3 regions of the Marinobacter sp. G5_S1_61_S3 genome follow, and region 1 is predicted to be linked to each of the others. Evidence: predicted binding sites of a transcription regulator. Region 1 holds the regulator's gene; each other region holds the start of a gene.
The links. The regulator LexA, encoded in region 1, represses DNA repair genes until DNA is damaged. The targets are predictions, from matches to a motif close to CTGTNTNNNNANACAG.
Positions count from the first base shown of each region.

Region 2: a site for LexA is predicted at 1,289-1,304, ahead of recN (DNA repair protein RecN). Genes of this name have one in related genera too.
Region 3: a site for LexA is predicted at 1,415-1,430, ahead of imuA (translesion DNA synthesis-associated protein ImuA). Genes of this name have one in related genera too.

Region 1 is NZ_JBQKUK010000005.1:18,246-21,523, forward strand. Features, by position in the region: gene ACTRWH_RS05735 (gamma-glutamyl-gamma-aminobutyrate hydrolase family protein) at 1-346, opposite strand, end outside; gene ACTRWH_RS05740 (amidoligase family protein) at 339-1,334, opposite strand; gene lexA (transcriptional repressor LexA) at 1,513-2,121, shown strand; gene ACTRWH_RS05750 (cell division inhibitor SulA) at 2,287-2,697, shown strand; gene ACTRWH_RS05755 (hypothetical protein) at 2,701-2,961, opposite strand; gene ACTRWH_RS05760 (DUF6586 family protein) at 3,013-3,278, opposite strand, start outside.
Region 2 is NZ_JBQKUK010000006.1:159,959-163,236, reverse strand. Features, by position in the region: gene dnaK (molecular chaperone DnaK) at 1-390, opposite strand, end outside; gene grpE (nucleotide exchange factor GrpE) at 501-1,106, opposite strand; gene recN (DNA repair protein RecN) at 1,353-3,032, shown strand; gene fur (ferric iron uptake transcriptional regulator) at 3,138-3,278, opposite strand, start outside.
Region 3 is NZ_JBQKUK010000016.1:36,395-39,672, forward strand. Features, by position in the region: gene ACTRWH_RS16040 (SGNH/GDSL hydrolase family protein) at 1-1,253, shown strand, start outside; gene imuA (translesion DNA synthesis-associated protein ImuA) at 1,448-2,137, shown strand; gene ACTRWH_RS16050 (Y-family DNA polymerase) at 2,146-3,278, shown strand, end outside.

The DNA of each region.
Region 1 (3,278 bases):
TATTGATAAACTGGGCGCCGCGGCAGATACCCAGTACCGGGATGTTCAATTCTTCAGCACGGGACAGCAGACGAACATCGGTTTCGTCGCGGCGCACGTCATACCGGGCGGTGACCTGGGGAGTCTGGCCGTACCGCGAAGGGTGCACGTGGGTACCACCGGAGAGCACAAGGCCGTCGAGCAACGAGACGTCCACCTTCGAACCCGGGCGGATAAAATGGGTTCGCGCACCGTGGAGGCGCAGCGCGAAGGTGATCAGCCGGTGGGCGAGGCTGCGGCGTGCCGGGCCGCTGATGCCAATCGTAAGGCCCGGATGTTCAGGCTTATCTACCGGGCTTTCAGACATAGTTCCCGGACCGAAGCCACTGGTCAGACGTGTCTAACCAGCTGTGGGTCAGGTTATGGAGGCTCAGTTTGCGACTGTTGCGAAACTCCGTAACCAGTTTCGATAAGTCATCAGCGTTGGCCACCAGTTGTTCCAGCACAATCCAGTCATTCCAAACCGTGGAAAAATGCCAGTCAGGGTTATCAATGTCGCAGTCGGGTAGCCGGTAATGCAGCGTTGGCCGGCTTTTGATGCGCTCATCCTCCACATATTCTGCGAGCAAATCGCTGTTCAGGTGTGCGAACAGCGGGAGCAGGTCCAGGGCCTTGTTGCGGGTTGGATTGTAATGCAGGTAGTCCCGCATTAATTGCTCCATGTCCGGCGCATAATCCTCTGAAATCAGAAGGTCAATGTAGGTGCTGCTCCAGGGCTCAATGTAGCTGGTCAGCTTACGGCTGAAATCGATCTGGTGGCGTGCCTTCAGCCACTCGTAGAGCGCAGCGAAGGCCCGCAGGTAGCGCACCAGCGTTGTGGCTCTGAGGTCCGGTAGCTCCGGGTTCAATTGCAAACCAAAGGCATAGTAGAGCGCCTCCCGGCTGCCGAGTGCGCCTGCTCTTCGCAGCTCATCGCAAAGTGTCTCTATGCGTTCCAGGTTACTGAAAGCCAGCGGAGGGCTGACGATCTCCAGGGGCACGATTTTCTCGGCGGCTGCGTCGATCACGCTCATGGCCTGGCCGCCAAGTTCCCTGACGGACTCGGGAAGACGCTCGTCGGCCAGATCAAGGTCCTTTATCGGGTCCGAATCCAGTTCGATGGTAAAGTCACCGAGTTCCGTTTCAACCTCGGACACATAGCGCGCAACAGACTTTCCGGTACCTCCCAGCAGTTTTGCGGACAGCGAGACGAGATCTTCGTAACCGAGGCCGGACAACTCAATTTCAACGCCAACTCTGCGTTCCTTGCCATCATCCGTCTTGAGGATGTCCGGTAACCTACATCTGTTGCTCATTCAGGCGACTCCCTATCTTGGTTGCGATTACCTTAACACAGTCATACGTCAGGGCGTGGTGGACGGGCCACCCAGTGCGGCTCAAGGAAAAATTGCGTTTACAGGGTTTACACTGGATAAAACACTGTATATAGTCAAATCACTGTATATAAAAACAGGGCGAACCGGGGCAACCTAAATGAAGCTGACAGCTAGGCAGACACAGGTACTGGATATTATTCGTCGCTACCTTGACGAGACTGGGTATCCGCCGACCCGTGCAGAAATCGCGGCGGAACTTGGGTTTCGTTCTGCCAATGCCGCAGAAGAACATCTGCGGGCACTGGCCCGAAAAGGCGCCATCGAGATGGTGCCGGGAGCCAGCCGGGGAATACGTCTTCCCGATGTAGAGGCTGATCTTGGTTTGCCAGTGATCGGTCAGGTGGCGGCCGGTAGCCCCATACTGGCCCAGGAGCATATCGAAGACCATTGCACCCTGCAGCCTGAATTTTTCTCGCCCTCGGCGGATTATTTGCTCAGGGTACGCGGCATGAGCATGAAGGACATTGGCATCCTTGACGGCGACCTGTTGGCGGTGCACCGCACCCACGATGTGCACAACGGACAAGTGGTTGTGGCGAGGGTAGGTGAGGAAGTCACGGTCAAACGGTTCCGTAAGGAAGGCTCGAAAGTGTACTTGATCGCCGAGAACGAGGAATTCGAACCCATAGAAGTGGATCTGACAGAACAGGAACTCTTCATTGAGGGGCTCGGCGTCGGGGTCATACGGCGCTCGGACCTTCACTGACACCCCCAGGGTGTCCGGACATATCCGGCTGTGTTTCGTTGAGTGTTGAACACCGCGGGCGCGGCTTAACGGCAGGTGAGGCTTATCATGGAACAACTCAGCTTTAATCAGAATCTGGCTTATGCTCACAGAGGCGGCAGGTTTGTCGGTTCAGAGGTTGCCGGTATGAGCGACCATGATACCGTCAGGGCGCCTGCTGTCAGGAGTCGCCCAGCCAAACCGGCAGGTAATGTGACCGAAATCATTTTGCCCGAAGGGCAGGTTGAGAACTTCCAGCTATTGCTACCGATGCTTACGCAGTTGAATCAGGAGAAGCGTTGGTTAGCCTGGATTGATCCGCCCCAAAGCCTTGTCAGTAAGTGGCAGACCATGCGTGGCATCGTTGCAGGCGAACTGTTGGTGTTGAGGTCTACTCCTGACTACCCAGCCGGGGAGCTTGCCGAGCGAGCACTGAGCGCAGGCACCTGTCACGCTGTGGTCATGTGGACCCACAAGCTCGGGCGCGAAGCGCTCGCGTCACTGGAGCAGGCTTCGGCTCGGGGTAACAGTCATGGTGTGGTGCTGCGCCAGCGCTGATCGTCAATGAAGTGTGTAGGAGGGCCGGATGTCCTGAGTGTCCGGCTCTTCGTCTTCCCAGTCGATATCATGGGCAACGTTACCGACGGCCTCAATACCGGCTGCAATCATGGCCTTGGCCACGTTCATATCCCGGTCTTCCATCATCTCCCTGGCTTCCGTCGAAAATGATATCTGGACCAGTGGTGCACTGTCGTCGTCGATGCGGCGAAGCGCATAGTCTCCGTTGCTCAGTTGTACAATCTCGAAAAACGATGGTGACATTAAGTTAGCCTTTCAGTTCATTCCTGTTGGGTTCGGCAACGCCGTGGTTCATTACCATTCGCTGTGCCGATCCTCGAGGATATCGATAAAGTGTTTCATCGCGCCCAGAGTGGTTTCCAGAGCCTGCTTTGAGCGATCCGGGCCGGTGTCAACTGCAACCGCAATCACGTTTTCATTGCTGACCGTTTTTCGGGTCACCGGGGGATTGCCCTGATGACGCTCAAGCTGCTCGAGATGACTCCACCAACTCCGCCCGTCACTGGCCAGCTGCTCCAGTTCTGTCATTTCCGGGCTGTGGGTTCCGATCAGCTCATCCA
Region 2 (3,278 bases), on a different contig from region 1:
ATAGTCTTCTGCGGTTTTCTTCATCTTCTTGATGATTTCCGCAGACACCTGCGGCGGCGCCATCTTCTCGCCTTTCACTTCGACCCAGGCATCACCGTTGTCTGCCTTGGCGATCTTGTACGGCACCATCTTGATGTCTTTCTGGACCACGTCGTCTTCAAAGCGACGACCGATCAGACGCTTGATGGCGTAGAGGGTGTTGTTCGGGTTGGTGACCGCCTGGCGCTTGGCAGATTGACCTACCAGCGTTTCACCGTCTTCGGTATACGCCACGATGGACGGGGTAGTGCGATCACCCTCGGCGTTTTCGATAACCTTGACCTTGTCGCCATCCATAATGGCTACACAGGAGTTTGTGGTTCCCAGGTCGATACCAATGATCTTACTCATGCAATTACTCCAATTCGGTTGTTCAATTCAGTTCCGGCTGCCTTGAAAGTTGCCCCGGAGTCCCGGTGCGCCGCCTGTTTACTGGCTATATTGGCGCTTTAATCTGCTTTTCAAGCCTGCTCGTCGATTTTTGGCGCGTCTTCAGCCTTGGCGACCACCACCATCGCGGGACGAACAAGGCGATCGTTCAGGGTGTAGCCCTTCTGGACCACAGCCACCACACTGTTGGGCTCGGCATCAGGTGCCGGCACCATGGACATGGCCTCGTGCTGCTGGGGATCAAACGGCTCACCCACGGGGTTAAGCTGAACCACATTGAACTTGCCTAGACTCCCCATGAACAGATTAAGAGTCATCTCGACCCCTTCACGAATAGAGGCCACCAGTTCGCCGGCACTTTCATGCCCCTCTGTGCTTTCAACCGCCTTTTCCAGACTGTCAGCGACCGGCAGAAGCTCCTTCACAAACTTCTCCAGCGCGAATTTGTGGGCTTTCTCCACATCGATCTCAGCGCGACGGCGAACATTCTGCATCTCCGCCTGGGAACGCAACATCTGCTCCTGAAACTCCTGCGCCTGGGCCTTCAGGGCCTCAACTTCGCTTTCCGGAGCGGCTTCGGCACTGTCTTCCGTCGCCGTTTCTTCCTCGGGAGCGGCTTCCGCAGTGTCTTTCAACTCTTCTTCCACCTGTTCGTTACGATTCTCGTCAGCGCTCATGACTACTCCTGCTTGATCGTCGGCGGCCAGACGACCGGCCGGTTAACGTTTGGTTTCCGACCGCCATGGGCCGAAAAAAACATGTTTGCGAACGGATATGGGGCCCGTATCGGATGTTTCAACCGTTGCGCACCTCATTCATTCACAAATTCGCCAGCCGATGTTTGCAAACAGCAAAAACCCTGTATATATTCACAGTCACTGTATGTAATCACAGTATTCAGGAATTGAGCGGAGGACCTCTGCATGCTCACACAGCTCACTGTTTCCAATTACGCCATTGCCGAGCGGGTCGAACTTCAGTTTGGAAAGGGTATGACGGCGCTGACCGGAGAGACCGGTGCCGGCAAATCCATTGTCCTGGACGCCCTCGGCCTTGCCATGGGCGGGCGCGCCGACGCTGGCGCCGTACGCCATGGCGCCAAACGCGCCGATATTACCGCTACTTTCGACGTGTCCCGCATTGCCGAGGCCCGGCAATGGCTGGAAAACCATGAGCTCGACGATGACAACGAATGCATCCTGCGCCGAGTGATCAGCAAGGATGGCCGCTCTCGCGCCTACATCAACGGCCAGCCCTGCCCCCTTGCCCACCTGAAAGATCTGGGCAGCGCCTTGATGGACATCCACAGCCAGCACCAGCACCAGTCCCTGCTGCGCAAGGAGACCCACCGCAAACTGCTGGACGAGTTCGCTGGCGCAGAAGCGTTGGGAGAGCAAACCAGAGATGCATGGAAAGCCTGGCACAAAACCCGCCAGCGGCTGACCGAACGCCAGCAGAATGCCGATGAGACAGAAGCCCGCCTGCAGCTACTGCGCTACCAGGTAGAAGAACTGGATCGCCTGGCGCTGGAAGACGGAGAGCAGGCAGAGCTGGAGAAAGAACAGGAACGGCTCAGCCATGCCGACACGGTGCTACACAACAGCCATCAGGCTACCCTGCTATGCACGGAAGATGAGAATAGCGCAGCGGATCTGGTGCGCCAGGCTTTACAGCAACTGGAGCAGTTGCCGGTGGAGGTACCGGCACTGACGGAAACCATCCAGATGCTGAATGAAGCCCAGATTCAGATCACCGAGGCTGGCGACAACCTGCGCCACTTTGTGGAAGATTACGACGCCGACCCAGCCCGACTGGCCGAAGTGGAAGAGCGCCTGAGTGCCATTTACCAGATGGCCCGCAAGCACCGCATCACACCGGAGACTCTCCCGGAATTCCACCAGAGCCTGAGTGCCGAACTGGCATCGCTGGACGACGGCGAGGGCAGCGTTGAGAAGCTGGAGGCGGAACTGGAAGAACAGCGAAGCCACTTCAATACCCTGGCCACCGAGTTGTCGAACGCACGCCAACAGGCTGCTGCCAACCTTGATCAGCGCATCGCGGAGGAGCTCGCCCAACTGAGCATGCCAGCGGTCCAGTTCGTAACCCACCTGAGCCGCAACAAAGGCGACGAGCCTGCGCCCCACGGCCTGGAAGACATTGAATTCCTGGTCAGCGCGAACCCGGGCCAACCCGCACGTCCGCTAGCCAAGGTAGCCTCGGGTGGCGAACTCTCACGCATCAGCCTGGCCATTCAGGTGGTGGTTGCGCAAACTTCCACCACACCAACACTGGTCTTTGACGAGGTGGATGTAGGCATTGGTGGCGGCACCGCCGAAGTGGTTGGTCGCTTGCTTCGCAGCCTGGGCAGTAATGGACAGGTGTTGTGCGTCACCCATCTTGCCCAGGTAGCGGCCCAGTGCCATCAGCACCTGTTCGTCAGCAAGTTTACGGAATCAGACGCCACTTACTCGAAGATCGAGTCATTGGACGACAATGGCAGGGTCAGCGAAGTGGCAAGAATGCTCGGTGGTGTGGATATGACCGAACACACCATTGCCCATGCCCACGAAATGTTCACGAAAGGCCAGGCTACGCATCACTGAACAGTTTGAAAGGTAAGCGTATTCCCCTCTCGATCCTGAGAGTTGTTGGGGCGGGCTAAAACCCCGCCCCCTTTTTTTCTTTTTTCCGGAACAAATCCTGAGTTATCAGGATTTGAGGGGTTTGACGTAAAGAATCAGGCTGTGATCGACAATCTCATAGCCTCGTTCTTTGGCAATTTTTTGCTGCCGCTCTTCGATTACCTCATCGACGAACTCAATGACCTCACCGGTCTGAGTGCAGACCAT
Region 3 (3,278 bases), on a different contig from region 1:
AGCCTTGGGTTTCCTTGACGGGGTCTGGTCCTTCAGGCGGTTTCAGTGTTCAGTTGGACGAAAACGCTTATGGGATCAGCAACGGCGATTCGATCTCTCCGTTCAGTGGCGATACGGGCAGCCTGTCATTAGGCACGGGCGAACTGGAGCTAACCGGCGCCGGTTCTTCGGTTTACTTGCCCATTCGTGCCGTGGGTAACGAAACGCTTGTTTGTTACGGGTCTGTTCGCTCCGATGTCACGACAAACTGGACGTCGGTTCGCCTGAACTACGAAGATGGCGGCAACGCCATACTGTTTTTTAATTACAACGGCGACACAGAAAGCCGAGAGGCCGGTACCCTGTCCATAATCACCCGAGATGCTGGGGGCACCATTGTTTCATCTAGCGTGCTTCTTACGGGTCAAGACTTCACAGGCGATTTTAAGTTCGTAATCGACTGGTTCAAAGCCACCTCGACGGGTTCGGCGTATGTCAGCGTTTACGACGATAACGGCGCCGATCTTGTTTTGCTTGGTTCGGCAGCAGTTCATGACGGAACGACCCAGAGCCCGATAACCGAGCTGGCCGTCAGAACCGACAGCACCGCTTATAGCGGGACGGCCTTCATCCAATACCTGCAGGCAAGCCGCCCCAACTTTACTTCAATTGGTGATAGTGTTTGTGCGGGTCATAATGGCTACGACCCCGACCCTTCGTTCTATGCAGGCGTGGACAACTACCAGAGTTCGTGGCAGTCGCACCTTAGAGCCAGCTTGAAATCCAGCTTCCCGACGCTTCGCAACAATTTTGTGGCTAACCACGGCGTGGGCAGCGAGACTTCCACGGACATAGTAAATCGCGTTGACGAGGCGCTAGTTGACGGGGCTAAAGTGTTCATCAACGGGTCGGCACATAACGACTTCGGAGCCAATATTTCTTACGGCACGCGCAACGACAACATCGGCCAGACTTTAGCTCGTGCTAAGAACACCGCCGCCTTGGTTGTCAACCTGGGGTGCGTAGTGCCTAACACGCGCTCTGGCAACTATCCGTTTAGCGCGGAGTACTTCGACTACTGGAACCGGAAGTACAGCAACTTCAGGTCGGCTGATATTTTTGTCGACATTATGGAAAGTGGAATTCGTGAGCCCGGCGAGATATATGCGGCCCTGTCTTTCACGTTGGATCAGATTCACCCCAACGTTTCTGGTTATACGCTTATAGGGCAGTACATTGGAGAGCAAATTGCACCGCTGATCGAGATACAATAACTCTTTGAGATTCTAGTGGCGGAGCGTAAGGCGTGTACTCTGATTCTCCTCACCTGCCATGTCTCATTTATTTTGTTCTTCTGTCCCACGTCTTTTGGCGCGCTACATTCGTTCCGCCACATTATCAACCCACTGCTTGAAATCCTGTCTTTTTCAGAATACTGTATATTTAAACAGTATATAGAGAACTTTCCATGAGCGAGATTCTGAATACGCTGATGCAGGACGACCGTGTGTGGCAGGGTCAGCACCATACCCGCACTGGTCGGCCAACGGAGCCAACCGGTTACCAGGTGCTGGACAACCAGCTCGGCGGTGTTGGCTGGCCCCGTGGGGCGTTGAGTGAGTGCCTGCTGGATGAGCCCGGCATTGGTGAGCTGCACCTGCTGCTCCCCCTGATGCAACGGCTTTCTCAGGCAGGTAAGACCGTCTTCTGGCTGAACCCTCCCCATACACCCTACGCCCCTGCCCTGGCCCGCGAAGGGGTCAATCTGGATCAGGTCATACTGATCAACACCGAAGACGATGGCGACTTCCTGTGGACACTGGAAAACTGCCTGCGTTCACCGGTCACCGGCTTGGTGATGGCCTGGCCCGGAAAACTGGCTGCCCGTGACATACGGCGCTTGCAACTGGCTGCGGAGGCCGGCAGCAATGTGTGCGTGCTGTTCCGCGAACGGCGTCATGCCGAACAGAACTCCCCGGCGGCGCTACGCCTGGATCTGACGGCAGGAAGTCAACAGGCGCTCAAGGTCAATGTTCTGAAACGTCGCGGCAGTTGGCCCGGCCAATGTTGCTCCGTAGCCATGTCTCACCGGGCGGATCTGGCCTTCCGGGAAGCCCCCCGGGTGGTCCAGGGCCCCTGGGCCGGCAAGACCGGGTAAGGCGTATCATGCTCTGGCTGTACCTGCATTTTCCTCACCTGTTGCTGGATCATATTCGCCGCTCCCGCGAAAACCAGGGGGCGCTGGCTGTTGTGGAAGGCTCCGGCCAGAAGATTATCCAGGCCTGCCCGGAAGCTTATGCCCAGGGAGTACGCGCTGGCATGCGCCTGAAAACCGCTATCAGCCTGGTTCCGGAGCTGCGTATGCTCAGGGCGGACCACCAACAGGAAGCCCGGATACTGGAAGACCAGGCGCGCTGGCTATACCGGTACGCGGCTCATATCGTATTGGTACCCCCGAATGGCCTGTTGGCGGAAGTGGGCAGCCTGCAACGGCTTTACGGTGGGCTGGCAGCCGTCTGGCAAACGGTGGAACAGGGGCTGGAGGAACGCCAGCTTAACGCCTGGACAGCCATCGGCCACACACCACTGGCCGCCCGACTGATTGCCCGGGCCGGCAAGGGCGAGTGCACGGCGGACAAAGGCCATATCCTGCGTACACTGGGGCAGATGCCCCTGCTGACGGCAGAGTTCGATGACAAAACCTGTACCCGTCTGCAACGGCTCGGCCTGAACACCCTGGATGAGGTCTTCGCACTGCCTGCCAGTGAACTGGCCCGCCGTCTGTCGCCGGAAACCCTCGCGTATGTGCAGAAAATCCAAGGTAACCGCGCGGACCCACAAACACCCTGGCAACCGCCCCACACCTTTCGCCAGCAGGCGGATTTTGTGCAGGAGATTGAGCAGTCCCAGGGCCTGCTGTTCCCCCTGCAGCGCATTCTGTCAGAACTCGAGGAAGACCTGTGCTGGCGACAGCAGGATACCGACAGCCTGCTGCTGGTCCTGCAGCACCGGCATGAGGAGCCTACCCGCATTCGGGTTCGCACCTCCGGCCCCGAGCATCGGGCCGAAGCATTTCTGAATCTTATCCGCCTACGGTTTGAGCAGCACCCGTTAAGGGCTCCGGTGGTCTCATTAGTGCTGTCCGTTAAACGCTTCCTGGGGCGGGAAGCGGCCTCTGGCCAGGATCTTCTGGGTGAAACGCAGGATCTGAACGAAGCCTGGCACACCCTGATCAGCCGTCTGCAGGCACGGCTTGGCGGACATTCATTACGGCAGTTATCGCCGCAGGCGGATCACCG